Regions from separate parts of the Methylocella tundrae genome, predicted to be linked through region 1. Evidence: predicted binding sites of a transcription regulator. Region 1 holds the regulator's gene; each other region holds the start of a gene.

Region 1 (4,444 bases):
GGAAAACTACACTCTTGCGATCGTCACGCATAATATGCAGCAGGCGGCGCGCTGCTCTGACTACACGGCCTTCATGTATCTTGGCGAGCTTATTGAATTCGGGGTGACATCGCACGTGTTTACCTCGCCCGAGAAAAAGCAGACGCAGAACTATATCACCGGCCGGTTCGGCTGATTGCTCGCCAGGGCTTCGAGGAACACGACATGTCCGATCATATTGTGAGAGCTTACGACGCGGAACTTGAGGGCCTCGGCCAAAAGATCGCGGAAATGGGCGGTATCGCTGAAAAAATGCTGTCCGACGCGATGGACGCCCTCGCCGATTTCGACACGCAGCTTGCGCATGCGACAATCGCCAGCGATCCGCGCCTCGACACGCTGCAACGCGAGATCGAGGAGCAGGCGATCTTAACGATCGCGCGGCGCCAGCCTCTCGCCGTTGACCTGCGCGAGATCATCGCGACCATCAGAATATCGAACGATCTCGAACGCGTTGGCGATCTCGCCAAGAATATCGCCAAACGCGCCATCAAGGTCGCCGCCGACGTGCGTATTCCGCGCGCCATCGTCGGCCTCAAGTCGATGCACGATTCCGCCGCGATCCTGTTGAAGGACGTGCTCGACGCCTATTCGCAGCGCGACGCCGCGCGCGCGCGCGAAGTCTGGACCTATGACGCCGATCTCGACTCTCTTGAAGACTCGGTCTTTCGCGACCTGCTGACCTTCATGATGGAGGATCCGCGCAATATTTCATTCTGCGCGCATCTTTTGTTCTGTTCAAAAAACATCGAGCGCATAGGCGATCACGCCACCAATATCGCCGAGACGGTGGTCTATCTCGTGACCGGCGAAACCATGCCGGCCGATCGTCCGAAGGGCCGCAGTGTTCTTTCCGAATTGCCGACCGCAGCGGGTTGAAATCCATGAGCGAAATTCAGACTTCCGTTGAAACCCGGACCGGCGCGGGACGCGGCCTCTCCGCGACGCCAGCTCCCCGCATTCTCGTTGTCGAGGACGAAGCCGCTTTGAGCCTGCTCCTCGCCTACAACCTCGAGGCGGAGGGTTTTGTCGTCGATCGCGTCGAGCGCGGCGACGAGGCCGAAATCAGGCTGAGTGAAGTCATCCCCGATCTCATCATTCTCGACTGGATGCTGCCAGGCGTCTCCGGCCTCGAGATCTGCCGCCGGCTTCGCGCGCGCGAGGTCACCCGCACGCTTCCGGTCATCATGCTGACGGCGCGCGGCGAGGAAAGCGAGCGCGTGCGCGGCCTTTCGATCGGCGCCGACGACTATGTGGTCAAGCCGTTTTCAGTGCCCGAACTCATGGCGCGCGTTCGCGCTCTGCTGCGGCGGGCGCGGCCGGACCGCGTCGCCGGCGTCCTTTCGGCGGGGGATCTTGAACTCGATCGGCAGAACTGGCGCGTTCATCGCGGCTCGCGCGACGTCCACCTCGGACCGACGGAGTTTCGCCTGCTTGAACATTTGATGGAAAAGCCCGGCCGGGTTTTTTCGCGCGCGCAATTGCTGGATAGCGTCTGGGGCCTTTCGGCGGAAATCGACGAGCGCACGGTCGACGTGCATGTCGGGCGTTTGCGTAAAGCTCTGTCGAACACGGGTGAAAGGGATCCGATCCGCACCGTGCGGGGAGCCGGCTATTCCTTCGATGAGACGTTCAGCAAGGCATAGCCACGATCTGGAACGCGCGCCGGTTTTTCGGTTTTCAGACAAGATCATGCGGCGGTTGCAGCGCGCATGATCGCCAAAAAGAAGCGCCGGGAGCTGGCCAAAAGGCAAGCTGGCGGAACGGGCTCTTTTTCACATTGGACTGCGATCGGCGGAGGATGGGCCTCGCCGCTCCTGCGGGCAAAGCCAGATTATCGGCGTGCAAAAGACCGGCTGCGCCGCGACGGGGCGCGCGGAGCCGCAGGTGGCCTTGCGCTTAAAACCAGCGGAGCGCTGCGCCTTCAGCTTGACTTCTGCGGGCGCTGGCGGCGTCGATCCTGCTGCGGCTGATAGGCGATAGCGGCGTGGCATCCGCAATAGGGGCCTTCGCCCGGCGTCTTGCGCGCGCCGCAAAAGCGAAAGTCCGCCTGTGTCGGATCGCCGATCGGCCACCTGCACATGGACTCGCGCAATTCCAGCATCGTTACCGGCTCAGCGATCGGAACGACGACGTCGCGGTTTGGCGCGGGCGCCGGCGTTGCAAAAGCCACGGGCTGAACGGCCAAGGCCGTATTGCCGCGAATGAAGCTTGTGTTCGGCGAGATCTGGGCCTGCGCGAGATGGCCTGAAACGCCGTGTCCGTGGCCGCCCTGCGTTGGCCCGCCCCGGCTTTGCGCCGGATGCGGCGCCGGCCGGCCGGCGTGCGGGCGCACGGGCGGTTTCGACGCCTGTTGCGTGGCGGGCGGGGCGTCAGCCTTGGTCCGGCCCGAAAGCCCGAGCCGGTACACCTTGCCGATGACGGCGTTGCGGGTCAGTCCATTTGCGAGTTCGCTCGCGATCTTGCTGGCGCTCATGCCTTGGAGCCAGAGCTTTTGCAGCAACTCGATGCGTTCATCGGTCCAGGACATCACGGTCTCCTAGATTTGAGGCGATCTGAAATTCGAAGGTCTGACAATGCATTTGAAGCGAGCGCTCATCGAAAGAATCCGTAACAACAAGTTCGATCTTGGGAGCATTTCCCAATGGCGTCGTCATCGCTGCGACCTGAGACCGGCGCCAGTCGGCCTTACACTGCTCGAACGAAGTTCGAGGCCGCTTGCCCGCCGCACGACATGTCGTAGCTCCTATGCCGAACGCTACACTAGGTGTTGAATCTCACGCAAGCTTCGCGACAGTCCTCAAAACGTTTTCAACAGATGTTCCGCTGGACGCGTAGAAGAACCCGGGATTGGGCGCTGATCCATCGGCGCCGGAGATCGGCGGCGCGTCAGGTTTATTCCTCATCCGAGGCGCGTCGAACTCTGCGTCCCGCCGCGCCGCCAAAAGTGGTGGAGGCGGCTTGCGCCGGGCTGGCCCGGCGGATGCGCGAAGGCTTGCGCCGTGAGCGCCCATTCGATTTGACAGACCGGAGGGAATGCCTAGATTAAAAGGAGCAGTTTTGCCGCCCGCTGGGCGGCATTTGATTTTGAAGGTCGCAATCGAACCTTCGAGCCTGTAACCCGGAGCGAAACCGTGACTTCGTCGCTGCTTCCCACCTATGCCCGCGCTGATCTTGCCTTCGACCATGGAAATGGCGTTTGGCTGACCGCGACGACGGGTGAGCGATATCTCGATTTCGGCGCCGGCATCGCGGTGGCCTCGCTCGGCTATTCGCATCCCCATCTTGTCGAAGCCTTGGTCAAACAGGGCGGCAAGCTTTGGCATACCTCGAACCTCTTTCAGATTCCTGAGGCCGAACGTCTCGCCGCGCGCCTCACCGAGGCGACGTTCGCCGATTATGTGTTCTTCACCAATTCGGGCGCTGAAGCGGTCGAGGGCGCGATCAAGACCGCGCGCAAATATCAGTCGGCCTGCGGCCATCCGGACAAATATCGCATCATCACCTTCAAGGGCGCGTTCCACGGGCGGACCATCGCGACGGTCTCGGCCGGCGGAAACCCAAAGTACATGGAGGGCTTCGGCCCGAAGCTCGAGGGCTTCGACAATGTCGAGTTTGGCGATCTCGAAGCGGCGAAGGCCGCCATCGGTCCGCACACCGGCGCCATATTGGTCGAGCCGATCCAGGGCGAGGCAGGCATTCGCGTCGGCTCGGCCGAGTTTTTACGCGGCCTGCGCGCGTTTTGCGACGAGCACGGCCTCCTTCTCGTCCTCGATGAGGTGCAGACCGGCATCGGCCGGACCGGCAAATTCTTCGCTTGCGAACATTCGGGGATCAAGCCGGACATCATGGCGGTCGCCAAGGGTATCGGCGGCGGATTTCCGCTTGGCGCCTTCCTCGCGACGCGCGAGGCCGCCAAAGGCATGGTCGTCGGCACGCATGGGACGACCTATGGCGGCAATCCGCTCGCAACCAGCGTCGGCAATGCTGTTCTCGACGTCGTTTTGAAGCCAGGCTTCCTTGCTGATGTGGCGTCGCTCGGCGCGACGCTGAAGCGAGGCCTCGTCGGCCTGCAAAATGCGCATCCCGGGGTCATCGCCGAGATTCGCGGCGAGGGTCTGATGCTCGGAATCGCCTTGCGCGTCCCCGTCGCCGATTTCGTCGCCGCCGCGCGGGCCGAAAAGATTGTGGTCATCCCCGCCGGCGACAATGTCGCCCGCGTGCTGCCGCCCTTGATCATTACCGAGGAAGAGATCGCCGAAGGGCTGAGCCGTCTCGACGCCGCGTGCAGGCATTTCGAAAGCAGCCAAGCTGCCGCCCTGAGCGAGGCTGAGGGATGAGCCGCTCCAACCCCGACGACAGGGTCGCGATCCGGCATTTTCTCGATCTTTCGGAAATCCCGGCG
Region 2 (4,444 bases), 1.3 Mb from region 1:
CGAGGAATACAGCCTCAACCGGCGGATCAAAAATTACCCCAAGCCTTACGTCGCCCTGATGGATGGCGTCGTGATGGGCGGCGGCGCCGGCCTTTCCGTGCACGGCTCGCATCGCGTCGCCGGCGACGCTCTCGATTTCGCCATGCCGGAGGTCGGCATCGGCTTTTTCCCGGACGTCGGCGCGACTTATTTCCTGCCGCGTTTGCCCGGCCGGACCGGGGCTTATCTCGCGCTCACCGGCGCGCGCATCGGCTGCGCGGAGGCTACCGCCCTGGGGCTCGCCTCCGCCTACGTCCCTTCCGCGCGCCATGACGCTCTGACCCGAAGGCTGATCGAGGGCGAGGACGCCGCAGCGGCGATCGCCGCCGAAAGCAAGCCGGCGCCGCCTTCGACCCTGTCCGGACAGCGGCCTTTCATCGACGCATGTTTCAGCGCGGCGACCGTCGCGGAGGTCGTCGCCAAAGCCGGCGCGGACGGCTCCGCCTTCGCGGACAAGACCCTCGCCGCGCTCTTGCTGAAATCGCCGACCAGCCTCGCCATCGCCCTGCGCCAGATGCAAATTGGCGCCGACCTTGGCCTCGAGGAGGCGTTGCGCATTGAATTTCGCATCGTCGCGCGGATATTGCAGAGCAATGACTACTATGAAGGCGTTCGTGCGACGATTATCGAGAAGGATCATCGTCCGCGTTGGAGCCCGGCGGCCATCGACGCGGTGAGCAAGGCCGACATCAACGCCTATTTCGCGGCTCTGCCGGATGATCTCGCCTTTTGTACCCCGGTGGCACGGCGATGAAAGCTTTGCGGGGCTCTGACGGGACCGTCGAACGCCCGGACTCAGGCGCTGCGATCCGGCTCGGCGAAGCCAGCGAAACCGGCGAGGAGTCGCCCTGGGGCGTGATCCTTGTCATTTTTATGCGCCTATTGGCCGCGTTATGGGTGTTGCAGGGGCTGATCCAATGGAGCGCCGTCCTGGTTCCGAGCGAACCTTTCCTCGACGCGGCGGCGCCGGTCGCGAGCGCGGCGGTGATATTCTTTGCCGTGCTTGATCTCGTCGCCGCGGTCGGCCTCTGGCTCGCGACCCCTTGGGGCGGCGTGCTCTGGCTATTCAGCGCGGTCGCGCAAATCTTCGCCGCGGCAATGATTCCGCCCTTTTTCGGCAAAGTCTGGATTGGCGTCAACGCCGTTCTAATCGTCGCCTATTTTGTGCTGACGTGGCAGGCGAGCCATCCGGGCGCTCATGCGGCGCGGCGCAAGCGGCGCTGACGCCAGGGCTTGCGCCTTTACAACATATGCGTCAGCGATCAAGCTGCCGCAGGATCCGCCGCTTCCAACCGCGGAGGGCCGGGCGGATTCAATCGGCCCGCTCTTTGCAATCCATGCGGACGGCCGGAGATGGCGCGCGGAACCTCGCGTTCAGTCATGTGGGCGTCATCAGGGTTGATCACATTCCAGCGACTTTCACCGGGAGACCATGGCAGTGACTTCGCAGGCGCAAGAACCGAAGATGTCGGAAGTCAAACGGATCGGCGATGCGAAGCGCGCCGCCAAAGCCAATCTCGAAGGGAATGAGGCTTCGGCTCAGGGCGAGAGCGCCGTCAAGGACAATGGGAATGCCGAGACGCTCGCGGCGAGCGACGAATTCCTCGCCAGCGTCGAAGAAATCGCCGTCGAGCCCGATTTCGCCAGCGCGGCTGCGGTGGCGGACGAGGCGGGGCCCGCGCCGCTCTCAGACCGCGCAGTCCGCGAGGCGCCCCTGGACGATCTCCGCCAATCGCCGCACCGCTTCATCAATCGTGAGCTGTCCTGGCTCGAATTCAACAGGCGCGTTTTGCAGGAAGCCTCCAACCGCAATCATCCGCTCCTCGAACAGGTGCGCTTCCTTTCGATTTCGGCGACGAATCTCGATGAGTTCTTCATGGTTCGCGTCGCCGGCCTGCGCGGACAGATGCGCGCCGGCGTGACGACGCCGTCAGAGGATGGGCTGGCCCCGACGCAGCAACTCGCCAGAATTCGCGAACGCGTCGGACTGTTGACTGTCGAGCAGCAGCGCCGCTGGCGGGAGCTCCGCCAGGAACTGATCGGCGCCGGCATCACTCTGCTCGATCCGCCGGACCTTGACGCCGCCGACAAGGATTGGCTCGAGCAATATTTCCTGACCCATATCTTCCCGGTTTTGACGCCGCTCGCAATCGATCCCGCGCATCCATTTCCATTCATTCCGAATTTTGGCTTCACCATCGCCCTCGAGCTCATCGGCCCGGTCGATCGAAAGACGTCGAAGGCGCTGATCCGGCTGCCGGCGAAGATCCAGCGTTTCGTTCGCCTGCCCGAGCAGGGGGACGAAAAGCGCCAGCGTTTCGTCGCGCTCGAAAACGTCATCAGCATGTTCACGCATAATCTCTTCCCAGGCTATCGCGTGCGCGGGCTCGGCCTTTTCAGGGTTATTCGCGACAGCGATCTCGAAGTCGAGGAGGAGGCGGAAGATCTGGTTCTCCTGTTTGAAAGCGCGCTGAAGCGCCGCCGCCTCGGTTCGGTGATCAGGCTCGAATTCGACAGCCAGATGCCGGAAGAGCTCAGCAGCTTTGTCGCGGAGGAGCTTGATGTTCCTCCCGAGGAGATTTTCGTTCTCGACGGCATGTTGGCCTTGAACGAGTTGTCCGAGATCGTCAGCCTCGATCGGCCGGAGCTCAAGTTCAAGCCTTACAATCCGCGCTTCCCGGAACGTCTGCGCGATAATGGCGGCGACTGCTTCGTCACCATCAAGCAGAAGGACCTCGTCGTTCACCACCCTTATGAATCATTCGACGTCGTCGTCCAGTTCCTCAATCAGGCGGCGACGGATGCGAATGTCATTGCAATCAAGCAGACCCTTTACCGCACCTCTTCCGATAGCCCGATCGTTCGCGCCCTCATCGACGCGGCGGAGGCCGGCAAGTCGGTGACCGCCCTTGTCGAACTCAAGGCGCGTTTTGACGAGGCCGCCAACATCCGCTGGGCGCGCGATCTCGAACGCGCCGGCGTGCAGGTCGTGTTCGGCTTCATCGAGCTGAAGACGCACGCCAAATTATCGATGGTGGTGCGCCGCGAGGGCGGCGCGCTGACGACCTATTGTCATGTCGGCACCGGCAATTACCACCCCGTGACGGCGAAGATTTACACCGATATTTCCTTCTTCACCGCCGACCCTGCGATCGGCAGGGATGTGTCGCGCATCTTCAACTACATCACCGGTTATGCCGAGCCGGAGGGCCTTGAACTCATGGCGGTTTCGCCTATCTCCCTGAAGGCGCGGCTGCTCCAGCATATCAGCGAGGAAATCGCTTTCGCGAAAGCTGGCAAGCCCGCCGCGATCTGGGCCAAATGCAATTCCCTCGTTCATCCTGAGATCATCGACGCCTTTTACGCGGCGAGTCAGGCCGGCGTAAAAATCGATCTCATCGTGCGCGGCATCTGCTGCCTGCGCCCCGGTTTGCAGGGTCTTTCCGAAAACATCCGCGTCAAATCGATCATCGGACGCTTTCTCGAACATGCGCGCGTCTATTGTTTCGGCGGCGGCCACGGCCTGCCGCATCCAAAGGCGAGGGTCTATATTTCCTCGGCCGACCTCATGCAGCGCAATCTCGACCGGCGTGTCGAAGCCTTGCTGCCAATTTTGAATCCGACCGTGCATGAGCAGGTGCTGGATCAGATCATGGTCGCCAATCTCATTGACAACCAGCAGAGCTATCGCGTCTTGCCTGACGGCGCGAGCGCGCGCATACAAGCCCCGCCGAGCGAAGAACCATTCAACGCCCATTCCTATTTCATGACAAATCCGAGTCTGTCAGGCCGTGGAAAATCTCTTAAAACGTCCAGTCCCAAAACCCTCTTCAAGCGCCTGGACAACCGCTGAGCCGTTGCGCGTTGCGACTGAGGGCGAGGCCGGGGCGCAGGCCTCGATGAAGCGCCCCGTCGCCATCGTCGACATCGGCTCGAACTCCGTGCGGCTCGTCGCCTATGAAGGCCTCAGCCGCGCGCCCCGGCAGATTTTCAACGAGAAGTCCCTCTGCGCTCTCGGCGACGGCGTCGCAACGACGGGCAAATTGCCGAAAGCCGGCATGGAGAAGGCGCTTTCCGCTTTGCGCCGCTTCAAGGTGCTCAGCGAAATTCTGCAGGTCGGCGAGCTGCATGTTCTGGCGACCGCCGCGGCGCGCGACGCCTCAAATGGCGCCGAATTCGTGGAGGCGGCAAAGCTGGCGATCGGCGCGCCGATCGCCCTGCTGTCGGGCGCTCGCGAGGCCGAGCTTTCAGCGCATGGAGTCATTTCGGGGATCCATAAGCCGGACGGCGTGGTCGGGGATCTCGGCGGCGGCTCGCTCGAACTGATCGACGTCAAGGGCGCGCAATTGGGCAAGGGCGAAACCCTGCCGCTTGGCGGCCTCAGCCTGATGGACGCTTCGAAAAA
Region 3 (4,444 bases), 1.3 Mb from region 1:
CTCCTTCCGCAGCCAGTTCAATGCGAATCGGATCGCCGTCAGGACGACCGACATTTGCGAGAAACTGCTTGGCGACGCTCTCAGACACCTCGAATTTTGTCTCGCGCTCGAAGATTCTGATCGCGCCAATATCCTGTTTCGTAATTTTGCCGCGCCGGCACAGCATGGGCAAAAGCCATTTCGGGTCGGCGTTTTTTTTCGCTCCAATATCGAGCCTGAACCAGACGCCTTGTGAACGCGAGCGCGGGCCTGACGGGCGCTCGAATCCCTTGCCCTCGCGCGGCGCCCGTGGCTCACGGCCCTGGCCGGGGTCCTGGACCTCTTCGGGGGCCGGAAGGCGGGAGCGATAAACGCGAACGAGCGCCGCTGCTATATCTTCGGCGGATCGTTCGTCGAGCAACGCTCGCGCCATGACGCGATCTTCGTCACTGCTTGACTCTGTCAGCAGCGGATCGCGCAGCAGGCGTTCCTGGTCGAGCTTGCGAATTTCGTCGGCGGATGGCGGCCCGCTCCAGACCGGCTGAACGCCCGCGATCGCCATTAACTGTTCCGCGCGCCGCCGGCGTGAATTCGGAATGAGCAGAACGCTGACGCCCTTGCGCCCGGCGCGGCCCGTGCGTCCGCTGCGGTGCTGCAGGATTTCGGCGTCATGAGGAAGCTCGGCGTGAATGACGAGGGCAAGGCCCGGCAGGTCAATGCCGCGCGCAGCCACGTCGGTCGCGACGCAGACCCGCGCGCGTCCGTCGCGCAGAGCCTGAAGCGCGTGGTTGCGCTCGTTCTGACTCAGTTCTCCGGACAGCAGGACAGCCGAGAAGCCGCGTTCCAGCAGGATCGCCTGGAGGTGACGCACGGCTTCCCTCGTATTGCAGAACACAAGCGCGCTCGGCGCCTCGAGGAGGCGGAGCACATTGACGACGGCGTGTTCGATCTCGTTCGGCGCGACGCGGATGGCGCGATACTCGATATCGGCGTGTCCGCTCTCGCCGCTCGCGACTTCGATGCGCGTCGCAGCGTGCTGAAATCGATTGGCGAGGCTCGCGATTCCCTTCGGCAAGGTCGCGGAAAACAGGAGCGTGCGCCGCTCCTTCGGCGTCGTTTCAAGGATGAACTCAAGGTCCTCGCGAAAGCCGAGATCAAGCATTTCGTCGGCTTCGTCGAGGACGACGGTCTTCAGTTTCGAGACGTCGAGGGCCCCGCGTTCGATATGGTCGCGAAGGCGCCCCGGCGTTCCGACCACGATATGCGCCCCCGCGGCGAGATCGCGCCGCTCGCGCCTCGGCTCCATGCCGCCAACGCAGCAAATCACGCGCGCGCCGGCGTATTGGTAGAGCCAGGCAAGCTCGCGCTGAACCTGAAGCGCAAGCTCGCGCGTCGGCGCAATGATCAGAGCCAACGGCTCGGCCGCTTGACCGAGCCTTTCGGCCTCGGCGATGAGATTGGGGGCGATCGCCAGACCGTAGGCGACGGTCTTGCCTGATCCCGTCTGCGCAGAGACGAGAAGGTCGCGGTTCGCGGCGTTGGCCTCCAGCACCGCTGTCTGAACGGGCGTCGCAGACTCATAGTTTCGCTCCGCAAGCGCGCGCGCCAGCGACGGGATGGTTGATAGAAACGCCAAGTCGCCGATTACCCTTCAAAACAGAGAATGCGTCGCCACGGGCTCCTGAAGGCTGCTGCGCCCTGGCGATCCTGCGTCATACGTCGAATTTGCGCAAAGCGCCAATCTGTCCTCCGCGGGCGCGCAAATTCAATCTCGCCGCGGGGTGGCGCCGGCGTTGAGCCAGCGCTGATATGGTAAAGCTAACGATCGCTCGCAGGGGGCGGCGTCAGGCGGTCACCGGGGCGGTCGCCGAAGGAGGCTGATCGTCGCCGGGCGGCGTTTGAACCGGCGCCGGAGCCGGCCTCCCAGCCAGCGCCGCCCGGATGGCGTCTTCCTTTGACCTGTCGAAGGATGTGCGCAGAACCGTTCCGCCGACGCCCTGAAGGTCGGCCAGAACCTTGTCGGTCGTCATTTTCTTGACCAGAACGAACAAAGCGGCGCCGCCCGGGGGCACTGCTTCCGCGACTTCCCTCATGAAATCATCATTGATGCCGAAATCGGCCAGCGATCCGCCAAGCGCGCCCGAGGCGGCTCCGATCGCCGCGCCAACCAGCGGCAGGGCGAACAGCGTTCCGACCAGAAGCCCCCAAAATGTTCCCGAAAGGGCGCCGGCGGCGGTGGTGTTGATGATCTGGTTGAGCTTGATCTTGCCATCTTCATGCTTGACCGCGACGACGGCGTCGCCAAGCTCGATCAGATATTCTTTCTGCAACTCGAATAGTTTTTGACGCACTTCTTCCGCCTTCTGCTCCGAAGAGAAAGCGATCACGAGGAGATCATTCATTGGCGCGTGCTCCAGTGTTTATCAAAGAGTTTGGCTGTAAGTGCTGTTTCGCCAGAGGCGACGGCTGGCGAAATGAACCCCCGCTGCCCGCCAATTGGCCGATAGACTAACGCCAATCCCTTAATGTTCAACACGCTTATCGGCGCGAGGCTGGAATTTTGCCGCGATCGGCAGCATTGGGGTGATCAAGAATGACGTTTTCACGACGTTTTTCACCGCGTTTTTAACGGCGCGCGCCTGCGCGGCCTCTGCTATGAATGCGCGCCGCGTCCTATGATTCCGACGCGGCCGTTGCCGGAGCTTTGTCATGGATTTCTTCAGACGGTTCACCTTCCTTGTCTGCGCTCCCGCTTTCGACGAAAGAGACCTCGAAGGGCTGCGGCTGCAACAGATCATCACCGCGATTGAACAGCATGGCATCGAGGTCGTCCGCGCAAGGCGGATGGAGGACGCCGAAATAGCCGTGCAGACCGACGCCGCGATCGGCTGCATGGTGATCGACTGGGGCAAGAAAGGCGTCGAAGGCAAGACCGCCGCGCTGATCAATCTCATGCGCCGCCGGGGCCTTGAAATGCCGATCGTCATGCTTGTGCGCCGCAAACAGTTTGAAGACATACCAGTCGAGGTGCTGGATTATATCGACGGCTATGTGTTTCTTGCCGAGGAGACGCCTGAATTCATCGCCAAAAATCTTGTCAGCCGTCTCAAGCAATATGCGGACACGCTGAAGACGCCCTTCTTCGGCGCCCTCGTCGACTATTCCGAAGAAGGCAATCAACTGTGGACCTGTCCCGGCCACAATGGCGGGATTTTCTATAGCCGCAGCCCGATCGGGCGCATCTTTGTCGAACATCTTGGCGAGGCGATCTTTCGCGACGATCTCGACAATTCGGTCCTCGAACTTGGCGATCTCTTGACTCACGAAGGACCGGCTCTTCGCGCGCAGAAAGAAGCCGCCGCTATCTTCGGCGCGGAGAAAACCTATTTCGTTTTGAACGGCACGTCGTCGTCGAACAAGATTGCGCTATCGGCCCTCGTGACCGAGGGCGATCTCGTGCTTTTCGACCGCAACAATCATAAGGCCGCGCATCACGGCGCGCTGACCATTTCGGGCGGCGTTCCGATCTATCTTGAGACCGATCGCAACGCTTATGGCCTCATCGGGCCGATCTATCCAGAGGCCCTGGACGAGACCCGCATCCGAGAAAAAATCCGCAATAATCCGCTCGTCACGGATAGCGAGGCTTGGCGCAGGGACCGGCCGTTCCGCGTCGCCGTGATCGAGCAATGCACCTATGACGGCACGATCTACAACGCCAACACGATCTTCGAAAAAATAGGACATCTTTGCGACTATATCCTGTTCGACGAGGCATGGGCGGGATTCATGAAATTCCATCCTTTGTACGCCGGCCGCTTCGCGATGGATCTGCGCGGCCTCGGTCCCGACGCGCCGGGGCTCATCGCCACCCAGTCGACGCACAAACAGCTTGCGAGCTTCTCGCAGGCCTCGCAAATCCATGTGAAGGACAGCCATCTCAAGGGCCAGGACCGCTATGTCGGCCATCGCCGCTTCAATGAATCTTTTCTGCTCTACGCCTCGACCTCTCCGTTCTATCCTTTGTTCGCCTCGCTCGACGTCGGCGCGCAGATGATGAAGGGCCGCTCGGGCGAAGTCCTTTGGGACGACACCATCCGGCTTGGCGTCGAACTGCGCAAGAAGATCCGCGCGGTCCGGCGTGAGTTCGAGGAAAAAGAGAAGAATCCCGCGCGCAAATGGTTCTTCGACCCCTTTGTCCCCGATCGGGTCAGCCTGCCGGAAAGCGCAAGCGAGGGGCCGCGCGAGGTTGCGTGGGAAGACATACCCACGGACGAGCTGACCTCAAATGCGCGCTATTGGGAGTTCAGCCCCGGCGCGCGATGGCACGGGTTTACGCATGTCGCGGAAGGATTTGCGATCACCGACCCAAACAAGCTGACGCTTCTTACGCCGGGCTTCGATCGGGCGACGGGCGCTTACGAGGATCATGGCGTTCCGGCTCCCGTCGTCGCGCAATATCTGC
Region 4 (4,444 bases), 1.4 Mb from region 1:
CATCCGCGCGCGGTGTGATGAGGATGCAAGGCTCCCGAGCAGCAGCACGCTGCCGCAGGTCGTCGCGCCAAAGCTCAGCCCATGCATCGCCTGCAGGGCGATGACGAGGCCAGGCCCCGGATCGAAGCTCATGGCGGTCCAGCGCAACACCGCTCCGCCCGCGCCAATGAGAAGAAAAGTGATGGCGCTGCGGTCGCTCTTGAAGTAGCGCGCGGCAATGACGAAGAGAATGCTTTCGGACGCGACGCCCATGGCCCAGGCGGCGCTGATGAGATCCGGCGAGAGCCCGGATTCACGCCAATGGATGGTCGCGAATGAATAGACCTCCGCATGGCTCGACTGGATCAGGGCCGCCGCCGCGATGCCGACGATGGCGAGGCGCAGACGCGCGCCGTCAGCCGTCAGGCGTCCGCCCTCGCCCGGCGCATAAACATGCGTCGGGTTCATCCTGAGAGCGGCGAACACGGCGACGCCGACCGAAAACAACGAAAGCCCGGCAAGCGCGACGATGATGCGATCGCCTGGAAAGGCCTCGACGATCCGGCCCGACGAAAGCATCATGGCGAGGACGCCGATCGAGGTCCAGACCCGAATATGGCCGTAGGCGATGGGCGCCCGCGCGGATACCTCGGCGCGCCGGATCTCCGTGAGAGTCAGGGCGTCGGCGAGGGCCGGCAGCGAACCCATCGCCACCGCGACGATCAGCGCGCCGATGAAAATTGGCCCAAAGCCCGTGGCGAAGCGGAGCCCGCAATAGCCCGCGAACAGACTGACGGCGCAGGCGGCGAGCGCGACGCCGATGCCGCGCCTGTCCGCAAAAGCAGCGATGAGAGGTGTTGCGATGACGCGCAAAACCATCGGCGTCGCCAGCGCCGCCGCGATCTCCGCATCGCTGAGGCCGCGCGCGGAAAGCCAAACCGGAAAATAAGGCAGATGAAGTCCGAGCGGCAGAAACAGCAGAGCGGCGATGATCGAGAGCTGAACCGCGGTCTGGTCGCGGCTTTCGCCGGGCAGCTCTCCGTGTTTGGCCGGTGTCAAATGTCAGTCCGCCGCAACTTTGAATCGTCCAGGGTCTTTGTCCCGCGCGCAATGAACGCTGCGGATGAGGAAGAGGCAAAGCCTCATTCCATCGCCGCAGCCTTCAAAATGCAGACCATCATGGCGTTCGCGGGCCTGGCGGAAACGTTACGGATGATATGCGGGCGATCGCAGCGATATCGGAGTGTTTCGCCCGCCTTCGCACGCTCGATCGCGCCGGAAACCTCCACTTCGAGTTCGCCCTCGCTGATCGAAAGGCTTTCAACGGATCCGCGCTGATGCGCCTCCGACTCGAGCACGCCGCCGGGATCGGCCGAAAACTCATACCATTGCAGCCATTCAACGGTCTTGATCCAGCCAATGATGGACAGGCGGCACTTGCCATCGTCGGAGACGAGGATCGGCGTATCCCCGCGCGAGGATTTCTCAAGGAAGGGTTCGTCGTCCGCTGCCTGCAGAACGCGCTCGATCGACACATCGAGCGCCTGCGACAGCCGCCAGATGGTGGCGAGGGTGGGATTGGTCTCGTTGCGTTCGATCTGACTGATGATGGATTTTGCGACGCCCGACTGTTCGGAAAGCTCGGACAGCGACAGATTATAGGCTTTGCGGAGCCTCTGCACCGTTTTGCCGAGCTGGCCCGACAAGGCGAGCGCGCCCGCCTCCAAAACCTTGACCTTGTCGCGCCCTTCTACGCCCATATGCAGTTCGCTCATCCGGTTCGTTGACGCGGGGCCGATCCTGAGGGATTTGGTGAGGTCAAACTCCTCAGTCGGCGCGCGGAATGCGCGGCTCCGTCAGGCGCCCGTGCAAACGCGCGCCAAGAGCAGCGGCGGCCTCGCGTCAGGCAAAAGAGCCAATTCCGTTTGGAATATCGAACGATTTTGTTCGTCACGCAAGCAGCCTCGTTATTCATTGAGGCGCGCCGTCATGCAAAAGTTATGAGAATCTGCTCTTTGTCGATAACGCCACATCGAATAGCCCAGAGCGCGCCGGTGGACCACGAACGAGAGCCGAACCATTATCGCACGCTGTTCCTTTCCGATATTCACCTCGGCACGCGCGGATGCCAGGCTGATCTGCTCCTCGACTTCCTGAAATACAATGAAGCGGAAACGGTTTTTCTTGTCGGCGACGTCATCGACGGATGGCGGCTGAAAAGCGGCTGGTACTGGCCGCAGACGCATAATGACGTCGTACAAAAGCTTTTGCGTCAGGTCCGCAAAGGCGTCAAAATGGTCTACGTGCCCGGCAATCATGACGAATTCGCGCGCGATTTCCTCGGCATCTTCCTCGGCGGGGTGGAGGTCATCGATCACGCCTTTCATGTCACAGCCGACGGCAAGCGCCTGCTGATCATCCACGGCGACCAGTTCGACGTCGTCGTCAAACACGCCCGCTGGCTGGCGCTTCTCGGCGATTGGGCTTATGACTTCGCGCTCTGGGCCAATCTATGGCTCAACAAAGCCCGGCGATCGCTTGGCTTTTCCTACTGGTCGCTGTCAGCCTGGGCCAAGTTTAAGGTGAAAAACGCGGTGAACTTCATCGGCGCTTTCGAGCTTGCCTTGACCGACGCGGCGCGGCGCCATCAAGCTGACGGCGTGGTTTGTGGGCATATTCATCATGCCGCAATCCGCGAGATGGACGGAATCATGTATGTCAATACGGGTGATTTCGTGGAGTCCTGCACCGCCATTGCGGAACACGCGGACGGACGCCTCGAGATCTTGCGCTGGCAGAGCACGGCCGAGGAGCGAAACGCGGCCGCGGCCTCCGCCCCGCCGCGAACCGCTCCCAAGGCAGTCGCCTGATGCGCATTCTGATTGCAACCGACGCCTGGAAGCCACAGGTCAACGGCGTCGTACGCTCGCTCGAATCGGTGGCGAAGGCGCTGCGCGAATTCGGCGCGGAAATCGAATTCTTGACGCCGCAAGGGTTTGCCTCGATCCCACTGCCGACCTATAGCGAGATCAAGCTCGCTTTTGCGAGCGCGAGGGCGATCCGCAAAAGGCTCGACGGCGCGCCGATCGACCACATTCATATTGCGACCGAAGGCCCTGTCGGATATGCCGCACGGCGCTACTGCCTGCAAGGCAATCGCCCCTTCACGACGAGCTATCATACCCGTTTTCCCGAATACATCGCCGCCCGCACGCGTCTTCCGGAGGCGATCACCTATGCTGTGCTGCGCCGCTTCCATAACGCCGGCTCGGGCGTCATGGTATCGACCGCCTCGATCGCCAGCGACCTCCAAAGCCGCGGCTTTGAGCGTCTCATGCATTGGTCGCGCGGCGTCGATCATAGCCAGTTCACCCCGGCCAAAGCTTTGAAGCTGGATCTGCCGCGCCCGATCTTCCTCTATGCCGGGCGCCTCGCGCCGGAGAAGAACGTCGAGAGCTTTCTTGCGCTCGATCTGCCCGGATCGAAAGTCATCGTCGGCGACGGTCCCTCGCGCCGGGCCCTGGAGAGCGCCTATCCCGACGCCCATTTCGTTGGGGCGAAGACCAGCGACGCCCTCGCCGTCCATTATGCGTCATCGGATGTTTTCGTGTTTCCGAGCCGCACGGACACCTTCGGCATGGTGCTGCTCGAGGCGCTGTCCTGCGGGCTGCCCGTCGCCGCCCTGCCCGTCGCCGGCCCGCTCGACGTCATCGGCGACAGCGGCGCCGGCATCCTCGACGAGGATTTGCGCGGCGCCTGCCTCAGGGCGCTCGATATCCCGCGCGAGAAGGCGCGCGCCCATGCGCTGACCTTCACCTGGGCCAATAGCGCGCGCCAGTTTCTGGACAATATCCTTCTGGCCAAATCGACGAGTTCCACGCGCCTCATCGCCAGCCCCGGCTTTTAGAACCCTCATCGGCTCTTAACACGCGAAAATCCCGTCCCATATTGTGGGAACACTCAAGGATTTTCGCACATGGAGTCTTTTCCTTCCTTTATTCTCGATGAAACCGAGGCTGGCTTTTCGGATGAGCCCTCCGAGGCTGGCGCGCGCCTGCGCTCCGAAGCGCTCGGCGCTGCTGACGACGGCTTCCTTCTCGACGCCTATTCGAAGAGCGTGACGCGCATCGTCGAACAGGTGGGTCCGAGCGTCGTGCGTCTCGACATCAGGCGCGGCGACGGGCGAAGAGGCGGCTCCGGCTCTGGCGTCATCGTCTCGCCGGACGGCCTCATTCTGACCAATAGCCATGTTATCCAGGGGGCCCGCCGCGCGGACGTCTCGACCCTCGACGGGCGCTCGCTCTCCGGCCGCGTCCTTGGCGATGACCCGGACACGGACCTCGCCCTGGTGCGGATCGACGAAAACACGACTCTTCCCGCCGCAAGGCTTGGCGATTCCAAGAGATTGAGGCCTGGCGAAATCGCCATCGCCATCGGCAATCCGCTCGGTTTCGATTCGACCGTC

The links. The regulator PhoB, encoded in region 1, activates phosphate uptake and scavenging genes when phosphate is short. The targets are predictions, from matches to a motif close to TGTCATNNANCTGTCAT.
Region 2: a site for PhoB is predicted at 1,416-1,432, ahead of SIN04_RS07820 (RNA degradosome polyphosphate kinase). Genes of this name have one in related genera too.
Region 3: a site for PhoB is predicted at 2,573-2,589, ahead of SIN04_RS07710 (Orn/Lys/Arg decarboxylase N-terminal domain-containing protein). Genes of this name have one in related genera too.
Region 4: a site for PhoB is predicted at 1,965-1,981, ahead of SIN04_RS08030 (UDP-2,3-diacylglucosamine diphosphatase). Genes of this name have one in related genera too.

The regions. Positions count from the first base shown of each region.
Region 1 is NZ_CP139089.1:3,735,688-3,740,131, forward strand. It holds gene pstB (phosphate ABC transporter ATP-binding protein PstB) at 1-175, shown strand, start outside; gene phoU (phosphate signaling complex protein PhoU) at 205-918, shown strand; gene phoB (phosphate regulon transcriptional regulator PhoB) at 924-1,685, shown strand; gene SIN04_RS19450 (GcrA family cell cycle regulator) at 1,964-2,569, opposite strand; gene SIN04_RS19455 (aspartate aminotransferase family protein) at 3,174-4,379, shown strand; gene argF (ornithine carbamoyltransferase) at 4,376-4,444, shown strand, end outside.
Region 2 is NZ_CP139089.1:1,155,166-1,159,609, reverse strand. It holds gene SIN04_RS07830 (enoyl-CoA hydratase/isomerase family protein) at 1-793, shown strand, start outside; gene SIN04_RS07825 (hypothetical protein) at 790-1,263, shown strand; gene SIN04_RS07820 (RNA degradosome polyphosphate kinase) at 1,505-3,892, shown strand; gene SIN04_RS07815 (Ppx/GppA family phosphatase) at 3,939-4,444, shown strand, end outside.
Region 3 is NZ_CP139089.1:1,120,737-1,125,180, reverse strand. It holds gene SIN04_RS07720 (DEAD/DEAH box helicase) at 1-1,615, opposite strand, end outside; gene SIN04_RS07715 (DUF1269 domain-containing protein) at 1,824-2,381, opposite strand; gene SIN04_RS07710 (Orn/Lys/Arg decarboxylase N-terminal domain-containing protein) at 2,689-4,444, shown strand, end outside.
Region 4 is NZ_CP139089.1:1,199,347-1,203,790, forward strand. It holds gene SIN04_RS08020 (MFS transporter) at 1-1,038, opposite strand, end outside; gene SIN04_RS08025 (helix-turn-helix domain-containing protein) at 1,122-1,739, opposite strand; gene SIN04_RS08030 (UDP-2,3-diacylglucosamine diphosphatase) at 2,034-2,849, shown strand; gene SIN04_RS08035 (glycosyltransferase family 4 protein) at 2,849-3,886, shown strand; gene SIN04_RS08040 (S1C family serine protease) at 3,956-4,444, shown strand, end outside.